One region of the Peribacillus sp. FSL R5-0717 genome, then DNA from elsewhere that is predicted to be linked to it. Evidence: predicted binding sites of a transcription regulator. Region 1 holds the regulator's gene; each other region holds the start of a gene.
What was found. Region 1 encodes Rex, which represses fermentation and respiration genes when NADH is low (regulators of the CRP and FNR family bind a similar motif). Its sites were predicted from a motif close to TTGTGAAATATTTCACAA; they were not measured.
Positions count from the first base shown of each region.

Region 1 (7,368 bases):
GCACCGACTTTGATTACCGCTACACCACCAGCTAATTTAGCAAGGCGTTCTTGTAATTTTTCACGGTCGAATTCAGAAGTTGTTTCTTCTAATTGAACACGGATTTGGTTTACACGAGCTTGGATTTGAGCTGTATCCCCAGATCCTTCAACGATCGTTGTATTTTCTTTCGTAACAACCACTTTAGACGCACGGCCTAATGAATCGATTGTTGCAGATTTAAGGTCAAGTCCGATTTCTTCAGTGATTACTTCGCCGCCTGTAAGAGCTGCGATGTCTTCAAGCATTGCTTTACGACGGTCACCGAATCCAGGAGCTTTAACCGCAACAGCATTGAATGTTCCACGAAGTTTGTTCACAACAAGAGTTGCAAGCGCTTCGCCTTCTACATCTTCAGCAATCAATAATAGCGGTTTTCCTTGTTGTACAACTTGCTCAAGTACAGGAAGGATTTCTTGGATATTCGTGATTTTTTTATCAGTGATCAAGATATATGGATTCTCAAGGACAGCTTCCATTTTATCTGAATCAGTAACCATGTATGGAGATGCATATCCGCGATCGAATTGCATGCCTTCTACTACGTCCAACTCAGTTGTGAAACCTTTAGACTCTTCGATTGTGATGACGCCGTCGTTACCAACGCGCTCCATTGCTTCCGCAATCAGTTGGCCCACTTCTTCATCAGCTGAAGAGATGGCAGCAACTTGTGCGATTGATTCTTTGTTTTCAACAGGTTTGGAAATGGCTTTCAATTCTGCAATTGCTGAATTGACCGCTTTCTCGATTCCTTTACGGATACCCATTGGGTTCGCACCAGCTGTTACGTTTTTAAGACCTTCACGGATCATCGCTTGCGCAAGAACCGTTGCAGTAGTTGTACCGTCACCAGCTACGTCGTTTGTTTTGCTTGCTACTTCAGCAACCAATTTCGCACCCATGTTTTCGAATGCATCTTCCAATTCGATTTCTTTAGCGATCGTCACACCGTCATTTGTGATAAGCGGCGAACCGAATTTTTTCTCAAGAACCACGTTACGACCTTTTGGTCCAAGCGTTACTTTAACTGCATCTGCAAGTGCGTCCACACCGCGAAGCATGGAGCGGCGAGCTTCTTCACTAAATTTAATTTCTTTAGCCATTTATAAGTACCTCCCTAAAATTTAAGAAAATTTTCGTTCAGTTAAGTATGATGTATAATTAGCCGATAACAGCTAGAATGTCGCTTTCACGTAAAATTAAGTATTCAGTGTCTTCGTATTTAACTTCAGTACCTGCATATTTTGAGAAGATAATTAGATCGCCTTGGGCAACCTCTAAAGCAACACGTTCGCCATTTTCAAGGACACGGCCAGTACCAACTGCTACTACCTTACCTTCTTGTGGCTTTTCTTTAGCAGTATCAGGAAGAACAATACCGCTTGCAGTTTTTTCTTCAGTTTGAACTAGTTCAATAATAACGCGATCACCTAATGGTTTTAACAAGTGAAACAACCTCCTCATATTCTCTTGATAATTTGTTTCATGATTATTAGCACTCATCATCATCGAGTGCTAACACATTTATAATATTAAATAAACCGAGCCTTTTTTGCAAGTATCTTATTGAAAATTTTTTATTAATTTCTGATAAATTACGGGTAAACTACTTTAGCATAATGATTTCCTAAACTTAGTCATTGAAATGTCATGTTAGGGGTACCTTTAAGTGGTGTTCTGCCCCAATTTTTGATACCATTTTGTAGTATGCGTTTATAGATTGTCCCCACGTCAGTAACGTTCCAAGCGGATGGGTGACTATAAAAGGAGTTTTCATTTTTGAAAAAAGAATATTGGTTCGTCATCATCACTTATATTGCCATGCAATTATCCAGTATTGTCGGGTTACCCATTTTCATGCTGATCGGGTCTTATACCGGAATGCCGGCTGATGAACTCGAAGTGAAATCTGCAGCATACTGGATAGTTTTCAGTTTTCTCGCTGCTTTATTCTTGATTCTTTTTTTAATGAGAAAAGATATGAGGGAAAAGCTGGACACGAGAAACCAAACTTCCGTATCCATGTCCATATTATGGGCAATTGCAGGAGTGTTCATGGCTCTTTTTGCGCAAAGCATTGCCGGAAGCATTGAACAAATGCTTGGGGTGGAGTCTGAATCTGAAAATACGCAGCAACTCATTTCACTCATTTACAAAGTCCCCATGGTCATTTTCGTCACTTCAGTAATTGGACCTATATTGGAAGAATTAATTTTCCGTAAAATTATTTTCGGATCACTTCATAAACGCTTTAACTTCTTTATTTCAGCTTTAATCAGCTCAGTTATTTTCGGCTTGGCGCATGGTGAATTTGAACATCTTCTTTTATATACGGCAATGGGCTTCACTTTTGCTTTCCTTTATGCGAAAACAGGCCGCATTCTCGTTTCCATGAGCGCTCATATTGCGATGAACACGCTTGTTATCATCCTTCAAGTGGTATATCGGGAGGATATTGAGAAGATGCTAGATACTGCACAGGCCTTCATCGGAGGTTTATTATGAAACGTCAATCACCATTATTCATGGGCATCATTTATGCAGGCTTAGGAGCTCTTTTTACCGCTATCGCAATTCAAACCGTCAATTCTTCTGGATGGGGACTCTTTGCCTACATACTTGTCCTTATTGCGACTCTTGATTTTGGATCGGGATTACGCATGATCATGCTGCACTTTAAGATTAAAGCCGCACAAAAAAATAAGAAAAAATAAAAAAACGCTGCATAAATGCAGCGTTTTTTCATTCCTCCAAAGCCGCTTCTTCCACTACCGGATAATGTTTCAGGAAGTAGATGAGCGACTGAAGTTCCACGGCCAGGTCAATGTGGTGGACCCTTATGGATGGCGGCACGGTCAGCCGTGCAGGTGTAAAATTCAATATTCCTTTTATGTCAGCTTTGACTAGACGATCGGTTATCGTCTGGGCTACCTGTGCAGGCACTGTCAATATCGCTGCCGTAATATTATTTTCCTGCAATAGTGTATCGATTTGATCCATATGGTAGATGGGCACATCAGCTATTCGCTTGCCGACCTTTTCTTCAGATACTTCGAAAGCCATTTCAATTTTTGTATTATTATTTTTCATGAAATTGTAATTTAAAAAAGCGGTTCCTAAATTTCCCACTCCGATTAAAGCGACTTTGGTCAATTCATCTTGATCAAGTGTTTTTCTGAAGAAGGATAATAAATAATTGACATTGTAGCCGTAGCCTTTTTTCCCAAGCGCGCCAAAGTAGGAAAAATCACGGCGAATGGTAGCAGAATCCACTTTTACGGCTTCACTTAGCTCAGCCGAGGAAACTCTTTGTTTGCCTGAGGAATGTAAGTTCTTTAAAAATCGATAATACAATGGCAACCTTTTGGCTGTTGCCTGCGGTATCTTTGGGTCATGGTTCATTGTTCTTCCCCGCCTTCACACATGCTTTTCAACTTAATCTCTATCTGTTCGTTTTACTTGCCTTTTATAATCGCTACTAGACACTCCGCCTGTTTTCTCCACTAAGAATGTAGGCCCGATCACCATTCCCTTATCAATGGCCTTACACATGTCATAAACAGTCAAGGCAGTCACGGATGCAGCTGTTAACGCTTCCATTTCCACACCTGTACTCCCTTTTGTCTTAGCTTCCGTTTCAATCCTAAGCCTATATCCTTGTTCTTCTTTTTCCCAATCAAAGGCTATATTGACCCCTTGCAGAGCAATGGGATGGCACATCGGAATTATATTGGATGTATTTTTACTGGCCATGATTCCTGCAACTTGTGCAACAGCCAGTACATCACCTTTTTTCATTTTATGGTTCGTGACCAATTCATATATTTCATCATTCAATAAAATGCTCGACTGAGCCACTGCCGTCCGGGTTGTTTCAGGCTTAGCACTCACATCGACCATTTTGGCCCTGCCCTGTTCATTAAAATGCGTTAAGTCTCCCATTTAAGTAACCCCTCCTAAATCATACACTATTATTCCACTTTATGTAATAGCTTTTCTTTCAGCTTGGAACCAAGCTGTTGCCGATAATAACTAAAATACGTTAAACTAACAGTAATCAATTGAGGTGAAATCTATGATTTTATTACAAATCAATCAACTATCGAAATATTATGGAGCTGAACTTATTTTATCAAATATGAAGCTCGAAGTTCAAAATAAAGATCGAATTGCCCTTGTCGGCCGAAATGGCGCCGGCAAATCCACTCTGCTAAAAATCATTGCCGGGCAGCTTTCCCATGATGGCGGTGAAATAATCAAACCAAAAGGCGTCACCATCGGCTATATGGCCCAGGATACTGGATTGGAATCCGCATTGACCATTTGGGATGAAATGCTTACTGTATTCACTGACCTTATAGAGCAAGAAAAGGAACTGCGTCGCCTTGAGGCTGATATGGCCAGACCTGACATCTTTGAAAATGGAACGGTTTACCAAAAAGTGCTGAATGAATACGACACTTTGATGGTGGCATTCAAAGAGAAGGGAGGTTATCAATATGAAGCGGATATCCGTTCCGTATTGCATGGTCTTCAGTTTGCCGACTTTGACTATTCTACCCCAATTTCCACTTTAAGCGGCGGGCAAAAAACAAGGCTTGCCTTAGGTAAGCTGCTTTTAAGGAAACCGGATATATTGATTCTGGACGAGCCGACGAACCATTTGGATATCGAAACCCTCTCTTGGCTTGAACAATATTTACAAGGCTACCAGGGAGCTGTCCTCATTGTTTCCCATGACCGCTATTTTTTAGATAAAGTAGTAAACCTGGTATATGAGATTTCCCGGAATAACATGAAAAAATACCATGGTAATTATAGTTCTTACCTAGAGGGAAAAGCGGAAGATTATGAGCGGGACATGAAACTGTTCGAGAAACAGCAAGGGGAAATCGAAAAGCTTCGCGATTTTGTCCAACGTAATATCACAAGGGCTTCCACAACGAAAAGAGCACAAAGCAGACGTAAACAGCTCGAAAAGATGGATGTACTGGACAAGCCGCAAGGTGATGAAAAATCCGCGAATTTTTCTTTCCAGATTGAAAGGCAAAGCGGAAATGAAGTACTCCACCTCCAGGACCTGGCTATCGGATACGAAGGGGAAACGGTATCAAAGAATATAAATTCCCGGATGACAAAAGGAGAGAGCATAGCTCTTGTCGGCCCAAATGGAGTTGGAAAATCAACTTTATTGAAAACGATCATTTCCAAGCTGCCTGCCCTTTCTGGGGATTTCCGTTTTGGAACGAACGTAGAAGTCAGCTACTACGATCAAGAACAGGCTAACCTTGTTTCCAATAAACGCGTACTCAATGAATTATGGGACGACTATCCCCTTAAACCGGAAAAGGACATACGCACCGTACTCGGTAATTTCCTATTTAGCGGGGACGATGTTTTGAAAACCGTTTCCACACTAAGCGGGGGCGAAAAGGCCCGGCTTGCTCTAGCCAAAATGATGATGCAAAAAGGTAATTTTTTAATTCTTGATGAACCAACGAACCATTTGGACCTCGATAGTAAATTGGTGCTTGAAAATGCATTAATTGATTATCCGGGAACTATTCTATTCGTCTCACATGACCGTTATTTTATAAATCGGATAGCAACGAAAGTGATAGAGCTCTCCAAAGACGGCAACGAAGAATTCCTCGGTGATTATGATTACTATCTAGAGAAGAAACAGGAGCAAGCGGAAATCCAAGCACTTGAACAGCAGGATCAGGCTAAATCTTTAGATGCGGTTGCAGAAAAAACAAATTACAAAATTGATAAAGAAGCAAAAAAAGCTGAACGCCAGCGAAAACGGCGCATTGAGGAAATCGAGGCAGCCATGGAGCTTCTTGAAACCGAAATAAACGAATATAATGACCTCCTATGTGATCCAAATGTTTTTCAGGACCACGAAAAGGTAATGGAAGTCCAAACAAAACTTGATCATGCACAAGAAAGTTTGGATCTGCTTCTCGAAGAATGGGCTGAACTGGAAGAATGAAAAAGACCGAGTCAATTGACTCGGTCTTTTTCTTTTCCAATCAAAGTGTCGCTTGAAAGTTATCCACAAACTTGTTAACAAACCACTTACCGATCATTAGCCATTAATTCGAGTTATACACATTATCCACAGAAACATATCCGCTTATCCACAAAAATACCCCTTTATACACATGAAGGATGATTATCAAAAAAACTTTATCCACAGAATATTCTATTATTTTATTAACACGATAAAAAGACAGGATGCCAAAGTGACGGATTCCTGTCTTCTCGTCCATTAAAATGCTTCTATATCCAATCCAGGATTTCCGTTCAAATCCAAACCGGATCGCTTTCCCTTTTCAAACATGACACTGCCAGCAGCACCAATCATGGCAGCATTGTCGGTACAAAGATAGAGGGGCGGAATGGATATATCCATAGGTAAATCCTTAAAAGCTTCCGTTAATGCTTCCCTAAGGCCTTTATTTGCCGCAACTCCCCCAGCAAGTAATACCTGTTTCACATTATATTCCTTTGCAGCCTTCACAGCTTTCATTACAAGCACTTCTATCACGCTTGCTTGGAAACTTGCCGCTAAATCTTTAGGTTCAATTTTTTCCCCGCGCTGTTCTGCATTATGCAAAGTGTTGATTACCGCTGATTTCAACCCGCTGAAAGAAAAGTCATAGCTGCCATCCAACCATGCCCTAGGCAGTTTCAAAGATGGTGAGCCTTCTTGCGCAAGCCTGTCGATATGAGGCCCGCCAGGATAAGGGAGCCCCAAGGTTCGAGCCACTTTATCATACGCCTCTCCTGCTGCATCATCCCGCGTCTCCCCGATCACCTTGAAAGAACCCGGTTCTTCTAAAAGCACCAATTCCGTATGACCTCCCGAAACGACTAAAGAAAGCGCAGGATATTCAATCTCCTGAATAAGCCGATTTGCATAGATATGACCAGCGATATGATGCGTACCGACAATTGGTATTCCATGTGCGAAAGCTACAGCCTTCGCCGCATTCACACCTATTAATAGTGCCCCTACAAGGCCGGGACCTTCTGTAACGGCAATGGCATCCAAGTCTTCATATGTCACATCCGCTTGCAGCAGTGCTTCTTCAAGAACAATAGTAATTTGTTCTACATGATGACGGGAAGCTATTTCCGGGACGACACCGCCAAAACGTTTATGACTTTCTATTTGTGAAGCCACGACATTACTCAGTATTTCCGTTCCATTTTTTATGACGGCTGCCGCAGTTTCATCACAGCTTGTTTCAATTCCTAATATAATTTGATCTTTTTTCATGAAAAATTCACCCACATAACATAAGCATCCTCTTGATTGTC
Region 1 covers NZ_JBBOOF010000001.1:2,880,263-2,887,630, reverse strand. The annotation lists gene groL (chaperonin GroEL) at 1-1,142, opposite strand, end outside; gene groES (co-chaperone GroES) at 1,201-1,485, opposite strand; gene NYE65_RS14200 (CPBP family intramembrane glutamic endopeptidase) at 1,819-2,544, shown strand; gene NYE65_RS14195 (YdiK family protein) at 2,541-2,753, shown strand; gene NYE65_RS14190 (redox-sensing transcriptional repressor Rex) at 2,782-3,441, opposite strand; gene moaC (cyclic pyranopterin monophosphate synthase MoaC) at 3,475-3,981, opposite strand; gene NYE65_RS14180 (ABC transporter ATP-binding protein) at 4,115-6,034, shown strand; gene tsaD (tRNA (adenosine(37)-N6)-threonylcarbamoyltransferase complex transferase subunit TsaD) at 6,314-7,327, opposite strand; gene rimI (ribosomal protein S18-alanine N-acetyltransferase) at 7,324-7,368, opposite strand, start outside.

Region 2 (8,069 bases), 290 kb from region 1:
ATAGTAAATATAGAAAAAAATATCTAATCTGTCAATCATACATTTTAAATTTGGTTTGATTCCTAAGGGCATTCAGCTTAAAATGTAGAAGAAGTTTATCCTACATGAAGGAAGAGATTAAGTCAATGTGGATTTTTGCAGCACTCATCACGAGTTTATGTTTCGGAATCAATAACAGCATTTTTAAATGGAGCAGCGGAAAAGGGTATTCCAAGATACATATCCAATTTTTCTTTTATTTTTCAGCTTTTATTTTGTCCATTGTTTATGGAGTATTAATGGATGGTTTGCAGCTGAACTGGCTGTCCATCATGCTTGGTGCAGCAATTGGTGTACTGAACGCCAATGGTAACATCCAGATGGCAAGCGCCTTTGAAAAAGGTCCGGCAAGCTTGACATCTCCATTAATCGCAGCGAATGCCATATTCCCCATTCTCTGTGCAGCTTTAATTTTTCACGAACATATTTCTTCCTTGCAGTGGAGTGGAATCGCCTGCATGTTTATCGCTACATTAGTCATCCAATATACACCTAATGCAAAAGGTAATCATCAATATGTCCCATGGATGATGCACACATTACTCTCCATCTTATCTTTTGGTGTGCTCGGCATTCTTATGACGACATCAACACGTCTTCAATTAAACTCCCTTGATATCCTTGTATCAATGTATGGAGGCGGAATGCTTTATCTTCTTTCGGCTCTAGCCTTTAAAAAAGAAAAAATCAAGCTAAAGGAAGTCAAAATCGGTTCCTTAGTAGGCTTTTTAAGCATGATAGGCTATGGATGTTATTTCTTTGCGTTGAACACTGGCATCGCAAGCATCATTTTCCCTGTCGTCAGCCTGAACTGTTTGGTTGTCGTATTCGCTGGATGTTATATATTCAAGGAAAAACTAAAAAACTATCAAATTGCTGGTGTCCTTGCAGCATTAATCGGTATTATTTTAACTAAAATATGAATATAGTTCGTTTTAAAAAAACAACCTGGCTGTCATGTATACAAGCCAGGTCGTTTTTTAAAAAACCTGAAAATGGGGCATGTCAAAAAAAAAGTGTTGACACTTCACTTAAAATATCAGATAATTTTGAATATTAATTCTCACGATTTTAGCTTTTGAAATGTTTGATTATCCTTCTGCTACGGGTATAAAAGAAATAGGTACAACCACCTCATTTAATTCTGAATTAGGAAAGGAAAGATGCATAATGGTAAAAGTTACAGTAACAGTTGATTTCCAAGGAAAATCTTATCAAACTAACGTCCTTGCTAAACCGGGTACTGATCATGAAGTAATTTTACAACAAGCCCTTCATCAAGTTGAAAAACAATGGAAAGCATAAAAAAGCAGGCATCGCAATAGATACCTGCTTTTTTATTCCCTTAAATACTATCCCAAATACTTTTCATATGCACGATTAACGACCCTCTTGCAATCCCCTCCTACTTAATAACACTTTTAATTGTTTTTTTCAAAAGGCACTAAAATCAAGATACCAGTTTGTGTACCAGAATTTTTATAATGAAAAAATATCTTTGAAATGGAATTATATTAAAAGCCTTATAAAAAAGAAGGTATTTTTAAGACGCGTCTCAGCTGCAGACAATTTAACCGTTAATTTCCACTCCAGGCACTCGCTTTCCGCGGGCAGTCCGGGAGCCTCCTCGGTGCCTTTGCGCCCGCGGTGTCTCCCTTGGACTTGGACTCGGACTCGCTTTTCCCGCAGGAGTCCCGCACACCCGCTCCAATCAACTATGTTTTAACCCTTTTGTTTACAAACTCAAAGACGGTCTTTTAAGGACCGTCTTTTTAATGTTCTATTAAACTAAATTTCTTATTAATGGCATGGAACGTTCTTGGAGGCTATCGGAAAACAGACTATAAGATATGAGCTTCTTCTTGTACCGTTTAACTACATCCACGCGGTCGCTGTAAATATATACAAATAAACTAACATCCTTTTGCCTCTTTTAGTATCAATGACCAATGGAGTCCCACTATTTTCTGGATGTAAAAACAATTCCTCATCCCCGGGAATATTTAATTTTCCTTCAAAAATCTAGCGCTATTAACATAATTAATAACTTGAGTTTTTTCTTCACCTTCCAAACGTTTTCCGTCAAAGGTTACGATTGCATTCCCGCCACTAATTTCTGAATGTATTTTAATTTTACTGATAATCCAATTAACTGCATCTGTTTGAAGACAGGAAACCAATATTTTTAACAAACTTAAGATAATTGTCACAATCAAAACCGGCAATGTCAATTCATCATCTCCGCTACATTTATAAATTAATTCTTATATAACTTATTATATCAAGAGTGGCTGATCGTTTTCTTAGTTGATGTGTCCGTTCTATTAACGTTTTACCCCAGTAACACATTGCACTTAAAAACACGGGAATGCTTCAAAAGTGAAAATCACCATTTATAAATATAATGTTGTGAAATGGTTATACTAAACAAATAGATTCAGCCACATCCTTGTTAAACAAACTTCCATGAATGAAATGGATAGGCCAGTATAAGAATTAACATACAAAAAAACTGGACGTCATCAAGACGCCCAGCTTTTCCAGAATCGATTATTGGTATCCCCAAATCATTGTTAGCATTGTACCGAAAATTGTAACCAATGCAACGAACAATCCGTAATAAACGTTTGTGTAAATCGATGCTTTATCTTCAGACTCACCTGCGTGCATGAACATAACTAATTGAAGTGCAGCTTGCATGAAAGCTGTAACAAGAAGGATGATCACACCCATTTTAAGTGAGAGATCAAACATAATAACTGATAGTGCGACCAAAGTCAGGACTAGTGAAAAGGCAAATCCCATAACTTGGCCCCGTGGGAATAATTCTTTCATATTACATCATTCCTTTCAGGTAGACGAAACTGAAGATGAAAATCCAGACAACGTCCAAGAAATGCCAGTAAAGTGAAAAGATGAAAGCCTTGTTTGTTGTTTCTGGAGTCATACCGCGCTTTTTGATCTGCATGATGATGAAGGTTCCCCAGAATAAACCAAGTGTAACGTGAGCTCCATGCGTACCTAGTAATGTAAACAAACTAGATAAGAAAGCACTTGTTTGAATGGTTGCTCCTTCATGTACATACTCCACGAATTCATAAATTTCGACTCCCAAGAAGCCTAAACCAAGAATAAGGGTGATGATGAAGAAACCAATCGTTGCTTTCTGCCTGCCAAGTCTCATTGCATTGATTCCAAGACCAATGGTAAAACTACTGGTTAAAAGAAAGATTGTTTGAAACATCAGGGTTGGCACTTTAAAAAGATGTTCCCCTGTTGGACCATTTCCAGTACCACCAACTAAGACAAAATAAGTGGCGAACAGTGTAGCGAAAAGAGCTATTTCTGCTCCTAGGAAAATCCAGAATCCAAAAATCTTTAAGCGATTTTCTTCCGTGCTATATTCTAGTGGCAGCGAGTTATCTATTTTCATTACTTAGCACCTCGCAATTTATTTTCAGTTTCTTCGATCTCTTCAACAGAGATATAACGTCCGTGATCTTTTTCGAATGAACGGTGAATCATACAAGCAAAGATACCGATCGTTGCAATGATTGCAATGATCCACATGCTGAATACCAATGCAAAGCCCCAAACGAAGAAGATACAGCTCATGATAAACGGCACGCCACTGTTATTTGGCATATGAATCTTTTCTACTTTACCGCCAAATAATTTAAAGCCTTTTTTCTTTGAATCCCAGAATGCTTCTGTAGAAGCAACTGTTGGCACAACTGCAAAGTTATATTCAGGGATTGGAGTATGTGTAGCCCACTCTAGAGAACGTGCATCCCATGGATCGTTTGAAATATTTCTTGATGCATAACGAGTGCTCCAATAGATATTGTACACAATAAGTGCAAAACCTATTGCCAAGCCAATCGCTCCAACGAAAGAGAGCATATTCAATGGACCATACCCTGTTGATTCAGAGTACGTATACATACGACGTGCCTGCCCATCTAAACCAGTGATGAACATCGGGAAGAAGGTTACATTAAAGCCGATTGTAATGAACCAGAACGACCATTTTCCAATTTTTTCGCTCAACATGAAACCGAACATTTTTGGCCACCAGTACGTGAAACCGGCAAGTACGGCAAATACAGTACCAGGGATTAAAACGTAATGGAAGTGAGCTACTAAGAACATTGTATTATGGTATTGGTAGTCAGCACTTGCCATGGCAAGCATTACCCCTGTTACCCCACCGAGCGTGAAAATCGGAATGAAAGCTAAAGAGTATAGCATTGGAACGGTAAATACGATTTTACCTTTCCAAAGTGTGAACAGCCAGTTGAAGATCTTAACACCAGTCGGTACGGCAATTGCCATCGTGGTAATCGAGAAGATTCCATTAACCATTGCACCGTGACCCATTGTATAGAAATGGTGAGCCCATACAATGAAAGATAGAGTAGAAATAGCTACCATGGAGATAACCATCGAATTATACCCGTACAGGTTACGACGTGCAAATGTCGAAATGATTTCACTGTAAATACCGAAAGCTGGAAGAATTACTATATAAACTTCAGGATGTCCCCAAACCCAGAACAAGTTTGCCCAAAGCATATCGCTACCGCCATTGGCCATCGTAAAGAATTGAGTTCCGAATAGACGATCCATTGTCATCAACGCAAGTGCCACTGTCAATACAGGGAAAGCGAAAACGATAATGAAGTTTGTAATCAAGATAGACCATGTGAACATTGGCATTTTCATTAAGTTCAGGCCAGGTGCTCTCATTTTCAAGATGGTTACGATAAAGTTGATACCAGTCAGTAATGTACCGATACCTGCTATTTGAAGTGAAATCGCGTAATAGTTCGAACCGACTGATTCACTGAAATCGTTACTTGCCAGCGGGAAGTAAGATGTCCAGCCTGCATCAGGAGAACCACCGACTACGAAAGAGATGTTAAATAGCATTGCCCCCATGAAGAATAACCAGAAGCTTACTGCGTTCAGACGTGGGAATGCTACGTCACGCGCTCCAATTTGCAATGGAGTAACAATGTTCATTAACCCAATGATAAATGGCATAGCCATGAACAGGATCATGACGACCCCGTGTGTTGTAAATACCTCATTATAATGCTGTCCATCCAAAAGACCGTTATCTGGAATAGCCGTTTGAGCACGCATCATAAGAGCATCGACGCCACCGCGGAAAAGCATAAGCAGTGCTGCCAGGATGTACATGATACCAATACGTTTATGGTCAACCGTTGTTAACCATTCACGCCATAAGTAACCCCATTTTTTAAAATAGGTAATTCCGGCAACAACCGCAATCATGGTTAAACCAATGGCAACCATGGATGCATAAATCGCAGGACTTGGATGAGGTACGGCAAATCGATCAAAGTAATCCATACTTTTGTGACTCCTTTCAGGAAAATATTCCTTATCTTGTAAACCTAGTTGTTTTATCGAACGAAATTATTTCTTAGTGATTCATGTTGCTGTGTTCTGAATGTTCCTCGTGTGAATCCTTGGAATCATGTTCTTCAGTATCAGAAGATCCGTGGTCATGACCAGCATTTTCCCCTTCAGGAGCTGGTGAAAACTCTAAGTGAGTTCCAGTGTATGTGGATTGTCCCACATGACCAGGTTTTAATAATTCATTGAATTTTTCCTCAGTAATCGGTTTAGCAGTAGCTTTAATTTCATCTACCCACTTATCGTAATCTTTTGCTGACAATGCATTAACGTTGAACGTTTGCTGAGCAAAACCTGAACCACTGAAGTTTGAATTTCGACCCATATACTCACCTGGTACATCAGCTGCTAAGTGCAACGTATTAACCATGTCCGACATCGCGTATTTTTGTCCTCCAAGTTGCGGAATCCAGAAACTTGAGATTGGACCGAATGAGTAAAGTTTAAATTCGATTGGTCGGTTAGTCGGTATAAACAGATAGTTGACCGTTTCGATATCTTCTTCCGGATAACTAAAATGCCACTTCCAGTTGGAAGATGAAGCGTAAATAACTAAAGGTTCTTGATCTCCGTATCCTTTAGGTGTTGCCTCAACTTCATTTGTTGTTTTAACAGTAACAACGGATAGGAAAGCGACGATTATAATTGGGATCGCAACCCAAATTATTTCAAGAACCTTACTTCCTTCAATATGAGGCGGTTCATAATCATCACGTTGTTTGGAAGCACGATATTTCATTATCATGAAGATATACAGTACCATAACGACAAGGACGACAAAGGCCATTGTCCATATCGAAATCATAATAACATCTGCTTGTGTTGCAGCTACTGGCCCTTTAGGGTCCAAGACCATTAATGGGTTATCGCAACCGGTTAGCACAGTGGCAATAGTAAAAAGTATAGTTAATAGAGCCCATTTTATTTTCATAGTACTACCCCTTTCTTACATAATAAAATTCCAATTGGTAATTATTCGGACAAAGTGTTACCATGTTCACAAACCCCGACATACCAATATTAATCCCAAGTCTAAAAAAAGACAATACAAAGTGACATCTGTCACATAAAGTTCAATAAAGAGCAGTAAGAAGATGGTAAATGAACGGAAATGTTCGAAAATCTTCAGCAAATGAAATATAATAATTGTTTAATAGCATACCTATGGAAATTCACTTATCAGTACAGGATTGTATATATTACCGGTCCACTATCCATTTATTATTACTCTAATATAATGAAATGAAAATTTCACATTATATTCTCCGTGTTTATTGCCTCAACCTCCCTCAAGAATATGAATGATATTACCTATCCTGTCAAGTAGGTATTTATCGTTGGAAACATGATTTAAAACTGATTTTTTACACTCGGGCAGGGAAGTTGGTAAATGGTAGCCGCATTGGATATGATGTTGAATCCATGCTTCCAAACTCTATTGATCCAACACTGGCCAATATTATATGTATATAAGGAAACAACGAGTGGGTAAATTGGGTTTTTTCTCCTCGTAATACTTATTGCCCTTTCAGTTTTCCTAACCAGCCGTTTACCAGTAGTCATGAGTGAAATAATTCAGGGGTCGGTCAAACTTGTTGCAACTAGTGATGTTTATCGGTCAGCAGGACAGGACTGAATTACAGAAAAGGACATTTGGTTGTTCAATAAACTCCGCCTTTGTAACCCACACTTCCTCATTGAATGAAACTTCAAGTAAAAGTGCAAAAAAAAACACAAAAAAAGGACTTTTAAAAAATGTCCTTTTCTCGTGGATATAGTTCAAAGTTTAAAGTTAGAACTTCCTGCGTTCGGGCAGTTCGGTTTGGATACCCGAGCACATCGTGTGTATTCCATTAAATGAAAGGGTTGGTCATATTTTTGATACATAACGAGTGCAGTATATTGTATTGAATTAAAAAGTAACCAACTGATAATTAATCCAAGTACTCCACATAATGAAAGCGCATTCAATCATTCGGATCACTTTGACTCAAATTCTTTAGACAGGCGTTCATCCAATGTTAGTAAATCTGATGATAGAATGCTCATTATGCTATATTCCTCGTTTTAGTTACTGAATTCTGTACTTCTTTTTGTTTGAGTGTTAGCCTTTGACTTCATTTTTATGATTTTAGTCGTTTCCGGTACAATTCTTTCACCTTTATGTGTTTTCATTACCATTTCTTCTGTCAGGACAAAAAATATACCAACTAGAAAAATTGCAGCTGCACTTAGTGTGATGGCGATTCCAACGGAGGTAAATATATAATCTTTATTGTAATCGCTTACAATGAAACTTAAAGCAAAAATAATAATTCCGATTACACAACCTGTGCCCGATACCCATTTCACTGCATCTAACATCTTCTGATTAGCTTCCATAATTTCATCCCCTTTCTTTCTATTTTATGACATTTCACAAATTTGTCAAATCTTTTCTATATTTTAACATATTCACAATGGAAACCTTGACAAATAGAACACGCCACTATTAACTTTTAGGTATTAAAGACTATATGAAGAATTCGAAAAAAGGTGCAAATGCACTACCTATTTTTCCGATATTAACCTTGTGTTTACTATTA
Region 2 covers NZ_JBBOOF010000001.1:3,167,427-3,175,495, reverse strand. The annotation lists gene NYE65_RS15435 (EamA family transporter) at 105-962, shown strand; gene NYE65_RS15430 (BA3454 family stress response protein) at 1,210-1,344, shown strand; partial or broken gene NYE65_RS15425 (YfmQ family protein) at 1,823-2,270, opposite strand; gene qoxD (cytochrome aa3 quinol oxidase subunit IV) at 2,590-2,874, opposite strand; gene qoxC (cytochrome aa3 quinol oxidase subunit III) at 2,876-3,472, opposite strand; gene qoxB (cytochrome aa3 quinol oxidase subunit I) at 3,472-5,418, opposite strand; gene qoxA (cytochrome aa3 quinol oxidase subunit II) at 5,492-6,415, opposite strand; gene NYE65_RS15400 (hypothetical protein) at 7,552-7,866, opposite strand.
Region 2: a site for Rex is predicted at 6,535-6,552, ahead of qoxA (cytochrome aa3 quinol oxidase subunit II). Genes of this name have one in related genera too.

Region 3 (8,069 bases), 1.3 Mb from region 1:
CAACAGATGGTGACGGAAAACGTGCTGCAAACGATATTAAGGGAAAAGGATCAGTATGGTTCGATGCAGCCTGGACAGGGTAATGTCGTGATTGATTATTCCTCCCCGAATATTGCCAAGCCTTTTTCCATGGGGCACTTACGCTCTACGGTCATAGGGAATGCACTGGCCAACATTGCCGAAAAAAACGGCTATAATGCCGTTCGTATCAATCATTTAGGAGATTGGGGCACGCAATTCGGTAAGTTGATTGTTGCGTATAAGCTGTGGGGAGACAAAGAGGCAATCGAAGCTTCTCCGATTCAGGAATTATTGAAAATCTATGTGAAGTTCCATGAAAGAGCAGAAACCGATGAATCGTTGAATGAACAAGCACGCGCAAGCTTCAAGTCGCTTGAAGACGGGGACGAGGAAGCACTGGCATTGTGGAAATGGTTCAGGGATGCGTCTTTAAAAGAATTCGAGACGATTTATGATTTATTGGGCATCCGTTTTGATTCCTATGCCGGTGAAGCATTTTACAATGACAAAATGGATGCGGTTGTCGGGGAACTAAAAGAAAAAGGCCTGCTTGCCCTTTCAGAAGGTGCCTATGTCGTGCAATTGGAAGATATGCCGCCTTGTTTGATTACGAAAACCGATGGTGCGACACTTTATGCCACACGTGATTTAGCTGCTGCCATGTATCGTAAAAAACAGTATGAGGCAAAGAAAACATTTTATGTGGTCGGAAATGAACAATCCCTGCACTTTAAACAGCTCTTTAACGTCATTGAAAAAATGGGGTATGAGTGGTCAAAAGAATTACAGCACGTAGCATTTGGCATGATGCTAAAAGACGGTAAGAAAATGTCGACCCGTAAAGGGAAAGTCGTGCTGCTTGCGGATGTATTGGCAGAGGCGATCGAAACTGCAAAGCGCAATATTGAAGAAAAAAATCAAGCGCTTGAACAGAAAGAACTGGTTGCAAGACAAGTCGGTGTCGGAGCGGTAATCTTTAATGATTTAAAAAATAACCGCATGAACGATATTGATTTTTCATTAGAGCAAATGATGAATTTTGAGGGAGAAACGGGCCCATATGTACAGTACACATATGCGCGAATTTCCTCCTTGCTTGAAAAAGGTGATTTTAAAGAGCAGGCGATCCAATATGAAGCTTTAGGCGAATATGCGTGGCCAGTCATCCAGCTGCTGGAGCAATACCCGATCATTGTCCAAAAATCATTTGAACAAGCCGATCCTTCACAAATCGCGAAATTCAGCTTGCATGTATCGCGTGCATTCAATAAGTATTATGCACATTCGAAAATCTTAGTGGAAGATGAATGGAAACAAATGAAGCTCTCATTCGCTTTTTCCGTTGCGATCGTATTGAAGGATGCGCTAAGTTTATTGGGAATTTCAACGCCGAATAAAATGTAATCCATGTCTATAAAAGGAGCCATTTTGTTTCAAAATGGCTCCATAATTTATCAGATATATCCTTGCATGAACGTATGCTCTTTTATTTTAGAAGAAATGAACGGTGTATTTCACAAAATGGACGGCGGGGTAACGGATGTGCTCCTAAAAAATTTACGGACCGACACCAGGATCTTCATCGTTGGTGAAGGCAGATCGGGCTTCATGGCCAAAGCCTTTGCGATGAGATTGATGCACCTTGGCTTAAACGTCTATGCAGTCGGGGAAACGATTACCCCTTCTATTTCGAAAGGCGATCTGATCATAGCCATTAGCGGGAGCGGCTCGACCAAAAGTGTGATATCAGTTGCAGCAAAAGGCAGGGAAGTGGGATGCAAGGTATTTTCGATCACGACGAATGACCAATCGGAATTGGCGAATGTCTCTCATGAGGTCTTGGTGATACCGGCAGCAACGAAAAATCGCTTGGAACATGAAACGAAAAGCGTCCAGCCGTTAAGTTCTTTGTTTGATCAATGTGTACATGTTTTATGTGATGCAGTATGCTTGGACTATTCATTAAACGAGTCCATCAGCCACGAGCTTACTTATTCCAAACATAGTAATGTAGAGTGAAATATGGCGGGACCCCTTCAGCGGGTGCCCGCCTTTTTTGATATGAAAAATGCCCTTACTCCCAAACGAGAATAAAGGGCATGCACCGTGAACATGTCACGGTGATCATGAATTAATAAGCCAGGCTGAATAGGGCTTTGATGTGTGATAGGTAACGAACATTACTTGCTTCTTTCATCAATGTAGCCGGCAGACCTTTAAGGGACGTGTTATTGGCCCCAACGGTTGCCACTGCATCCTTACGGCCAAGGCTCGCAAGTGTACCTGAGTTTACAGGTGAGAATTCTTCAAGTTTCTTGCCTTCAAATGCTGCATATAGGTTGTATCCAACGAGCTCACCCATTTGCCAAGCATTTTGTGCAGTAGGAGCATATGGACGGCCGCCTTCTGGAGGGAAAGCAACGGCACTGTCGCCGACAACGAATACGTCTTTATGGGATTTGGATTGCAAATACTCATTGACGGTTGCTTTGCCGCGATCCACTTCAAGGCCTGATTCACCTACGATAGGAAGAGCCGCAACTCCGCCTGTCCAAACAAGCGTATTGGCCGTTATCGTTTGTCCGTCTTTCAATTCGATTTGATTTCCTTTAACACCCGTTACAGGCAGACCTGTCAGGAATTCAACGCCGCGTGCTTCCAAGCTTGTCATGGCACGTTCGATTAAGTGATCAGGCAGGACCGGAAGGATTTTTGGACCAGCTTCCACAAGCTTGATTTTCAAGTCCTTGAAGTCCACTCCGAACTTTTTGGCGATTTTAGGGAAATGATCCACGATTTCACCGATTAACTCAACGCCCGTCAATCCGCCGCCGCCAATCACGATGGTTGCGTCCGCTTCATTATTCGTTTGAGAATATTCGCGGATGCGATCTTCGATATGTTTGTAAATCTTGTTAGCATCATTAACGGATTTCAAGACCATGCTGTTTTCCTCAAGTCCTGGAATGCCGAAGAATCCTGTTTGGCTTCCCAAAGCAACAACCAGGGCATCATAAGATAATGTGGAACCATTGGCAAGTTTCACTTCTTTATTATCGACCGAGAATGACTCCACTTTGGAAATGACAAGGTCGATATCTTTTCCTTTGAATAGCTTTTCCAAAGGAATGGAAACGGCTTGTTCAGAAATGGATCCGCCTGCAAGACGGTGCAATTCGGTGATGATTTGGTGCGTTGGAAATTGGTTCACCACTGTAACCTGCACTTCATCCTTTTTGTAATATTCACGTACGGATAAGGCAGATAGTAATCCTGCGTAACCTGCACCTAAGATGACGATTTGTTTTGACATAGTTAATCCCCCGTCCTTACTGATTGAAAGTTCATCAAATTATTTTTGGTTTTTACGTTCTGCAGAGACTTCAAGAAATGCTTGGGCGAAACGGAAAAGCTTTTGTGCTTGCGGATCTTTCATCATCCTTAACAGACCAAAAAGACCGATCACATCATTATTCGCTTCTGCACGATCCTTAGCCTCGATGGCATTAGCAGCAAGCCCTTTCACTGAATGGACTACAGGTGTCGCGATCTCCGAAATGGCGCTGACCGTATCATTTTTCAACACATCATCAGTCGCAACCGATTGAGCGAAATCATAAGACTTTGTTAAAATATTCACTAACTCAGTTAGTTTTGGTAACTGCTCGACTAAAGTGTTCAATGATTCCTGAACCTCAGGCTTTAATAATTGGTCCAGTACATCTAATTGTTTTTGGCGGTCATTAAGTTGTTCAGTTTGTGATTGGGTAATCGTTTCTGACATATCCAATTCTCCTTTGCAATAAGCATTTTGTTGATGTAATTAGAAAAACTTGTAAAATATTACACAATGTGAGACCAGAAAAAATACTAACAAAAATGTAATAAAAGCTAAACTATAGTATATCCCTTTAGTGGCTTGAAAACAGCTGATTTTTTAAAAAAGATTCATAAAATCATCTTTTCCTGCTTATTTGAAGTACAGATATTAATGAAAGTTACCTGTTTTTACCTAAAGTGTACTGTGAGAGGGTGTCTGCCATCGACGCCTGTCGTACATATTTCCATCTTGATTTGCCATCCTAAATGATGGAGGTGAAAAAATGTGACTGATTCAGAATCTAAACTTACAGAAGAGAATAATGATAAGAAGCTTCATAAACTGGTTGGCAGTATGGAATATACTAAAGCGCAACTAATGGAAGGTATGAATGGAATTTCTGAAGTTTACCTCAAAAACAGCGAGGAAGGCACATCGGAAACACCTGATAAATAATATTGTTGTGTAAGCATAACCAAACAGTTATGCTTACTTATTTTTGTAATAAATCGACTCTTCATTCTTAAAGTGTAGTTATTTAAATATTCTAAAAATATCCTTGACTTTATCATGAATTGACGTAAGATAAGGTATATAGCCATGGTGTAAACAGGTAGTTTTCTACTCTGCCATCGCCTAAAATGGACTCGGTGACTTAAAAGATGAATCTATAAATAACTGTCGAATCTAATAGACTTCGCTGGCCAGCGAAGCTAATCCTAGATCAAAAACCAGTTATATCAATTATTTCTTATTGATATGACTGGTTTTTTTTATTTCATCATTCACCTTGTCCCGTTTTTGGCCTGAGAAAATCCAGTGGCTGGCTGCTACTCATTCACACAGTTGTATTTAGCGATGCAAATGGCACGAGGCAATGTCAAAAGGTATAAAGTATTTTAAATCTTGTAGCAGGGGTGGGAATTATATGATAGGTACGAAGCAAACTAGGCTCGCAATTGATGTAGGCGGAACATTTACGGATGTTTTCGTTTTTGATGAAAGCACGAAGGAAATTTCCATTACGAAAACGTCGTCGACTCCTCTGAATCCAGAGGTCGGTATTTTGGATGGAATTGCGAAAGCGGAAATCGATTGTGAAAATATAAAAGTTTTTTCCCATGGTACAACAGTGGGCACCAATGCCTTGATTGAAAGGAAATTGCCAAAGACAGCATTGATCACATCCGCTGGATTTCGGGATGTATCGGAAATCCGCCGAGGAACCAAGCTTGAGTTATGGGATACATATGATGATGTAGCCAAACCGTATATTCAAAGAAGAGACCGTTTTGAAGTGGAAGAGCGCATCGATTTTGCAGGGAATGTCTTGACGGAAATCAATGAAGAGGAAGTACGGTCACTGGCAAGGAAATTAAAACGACGCGGTACCGAATCCATTGCGGTTTGCTTCATGAACTCGTATGTAAATGGAAGCAATGAAGCGAAAGTGAAACGAATCATCCAGGAGGAACTCCCGGATGTCTATATATGCATTTCAAGTGAAGTCCTTCCTGAGATTTTTGAGCATGAGCGCATGAGTACGACGATCGTCAATGCCGTTTTGGGACCGACTGTCAGCAACTATATTAAAACCCTTGAAGGTGAAATGAATAAACGGGGATATGAAGATGACATATTAGTGCTTCACTCAGGCGGAGGGGTGATGACATCCCAAACCGTTCCCCGTTATGCGGCAAGACTTGCAAGCTCCGGAATCGCTGCAGGTGCGATTGCCAGTAAACATATCGCCCAGCTTTGCGGCTTTAATAATGCCATTGGTCTGGATATGGGAGGTACGAGCACCGATATTTCCTTGATGCATGAAGGAGATTTACGGATTACTAAAGATTGGTATATCGAGTATGGATATCCGATTGGGTTCCCAAGTATCGAGATCTTGACGATAGGAGCAGGAGGCGGAAGCTTAGCTTGGGTGGATGAAGGCGGTTCTTTACGCAATGGCCCTCAAAGTGCAGGCGCGGTTCCTGGACCTGCTTGCTATAGCAGGGGAGGCGTGGAACCGACCAATTCCGATGCCAATATTGTTTTGGGACGACTTGGCACAAAGCTACTGGATGGACAAATGGAACTGGATAAACAAAAAGCGATTGAAGCCGTGGATAAGATCGCCAAGAAATTCGATTATACGATTGAAGAAGCGGCGAATGCTATCACACGTGTGGCCAATGCCAATATGTGTGATGCGCTAAGGCTGATTTCTGTCAGAAGGGGATACGACCCCCGCGACTTTGCACTTGTTGCTTTCGGTGGGGCTGGACCTTTGCATGGGGCATACTTGGCCAAGGAAATGGAAATCCCGACTGTCATCATCCCGCCGCATCCGGGTGTAGCCGCAGCAATGGGATGCTTGCTGGTCGATGTTCGTCATGATATATCCAAAACCTATGTCAAGAACGTCAAGGATGTATCGGTAAAGGATTTAGAGAAAGAATTCATCGAAATGGAAAAAGAGGCCGCTGAGTTATTGCAGGAAGAAGGGGTCGCTAAAGAAGCTTCTACATTGATGCGCTATATTGACATGAGGTATATGGGACAGTGGCGTTCATTGGCGATAGAAGTCGATTGCCCGATTTCTTCATTGGAAGAGACCCTTGACCGTTTCCATCAAGAGCATGAACGCGAATTTTCGTTCTCCGATAAAGAACAGACCGTGGAAATCTACGGGCTGCTCGTTACCGCTATCGGAACTGTGCCAAAACCTGAATTTCCGACTTATGAACCTGGGGGGACACTTGCTGATGCCTTGAAGGAAACGCGTGATGTCTATTTCGAAGAGGAAGGGTATGTTAATACGAACGTGTATAACCGGGAACTCATTCCGGCCTTTTCGGAAATCAAGGGCCCTGCCATCGTGGACCAGCTTGATACAACGACTGTCATTCCACCAAATTTCACGGCTAAAGTTGATAAATACAGAAACTTGATTCTTTCCCAAAATAAATAAAAAGAGGTGGATTTCATTGTCGAATAAACAATTGATTGACCAATCTGGAGTTGGAACAGGTTTAGATCCGGTGACATTTGAAGTGATAAAAAATGGCTTCGTTAACCTTGTAGATCAGATGGCTGAACAAATCCTTCGGACATGCTATTCCTTCGTCATTTATAATCGGGATTTCAGCTGTGCGCTTTGTGATGCAGAAGGAAATACAGTCATGCAAGGAACGCAGGATATTTCGGTCCATGTAGGCACACTGCATCTAACGGCAAAGGCGGTGCTAGAGGACTTCGAGGGTGATATCCACCCTGGGGACGTTTTCTTGGTCAATGATCCGTATCGGGGAGGTACTCATTTCAATGACACCCGGGTTCTCTTGCCTGTTTTTCATGAGAACAAGCTCATTGCGTTCATGCAGACGAATGGCCACTGGGCTGACATGGGCGGCTCGACACCCGGCTCCTTTGATATAAATGCCAAGGAACATTTCGGCGAGGGAGTAAGGATTCCGCCGCTCAGGATATATAGTAAAGGAACATTTTTAAAAGATGTGGTCAATGTGCTTGTTTCGAACATGCGCGTTCCTGAAGAACGTGTCGGCGATCTGCGTGCTCAAGTGGAAGCGGCCAAGGTAGGCGAGCGCCAGTTGTTTGCCATCATCGAGAAGTATGGAATCGATACGACTTTGTCTGCCTTTGCGGAAGTGCAGAATTATGTGGAGCGTTTGGCAAGGGCCAAGGTTGCAGCTTTACCGAATGGAACATGGGAGACCGTTGATTATATTGATATGGACCCGGAAGCCGGAGACGGTCTGATCCCGATCCGGGTTAAGATGACCATCACGGAAGACGAGATCCTTTATGATCTTTCTGGATCGCATTCTTATATCGGCTGCTTTTTGAATGCTGGTTTCGGAGCTTCTCTATCAGCGGCATACTCAGGAACCAAGACATTCTTTCCTGAAATACCCCTGAACTCCGGTTTTTATAGAGTGGTCAAGATCGAACTGCCGGAAAACTCCGTCGTCAATGCCCCGGCACCGATTGCCGTAACCGGTTTTTGTTCAGGGGCCTATGAAAAAATCATGAGTGCGTGCTTCGAACTCTGGTCTAACATCATGCCGGAAAGAGCGATCGCATGCTCATTTAACCTGGAGTATTTACTGATCGGCGGGTGGGACCAACGCCAGGAGCAGGATAAATACTTCATGTGGTACGACTGGATGGCAGGCGGACATGGAGGCCGCTATGATCGGGACGGTGTGAA
Region 3 covers NZ_JBBOOF010000001.1:1,591,720-1,599,788, reverse strand. The annotation lists gene argS (arginine--tRNA ligase) at 1-1,425, shown strand, start outside; gene hxlB (6-phospho-3-hexuloisomerase) at 1,492-2,040, shown strand; gene NYE65_RS07740 (NAD(P)/FAD-dependent oxidoreductase) at 2,153-3,334, opposite strand; gene NYE65_RS07735 (DUF1641 domain-containing protein) at 3,374-3,805, opposite strand; gene NYE65_RS07730 (hypothetical protein) at 4,127-4,297, shown strand; gene NYE65_RS07725 (hydantoinase/oxoprolinase family protein) at 4,770-6,809, shown strand; gene NYE65_RS07720 (hydantoinase B/oxoprolinase family protein) at 6,826-8,069, shown strand, end outside.
Region 3: a site for Rex is predicted at 3,855-3,872, ahead of NYE65_RS07735 (DUF1641 domain-containing protein). Genes of this name have one in related genera too.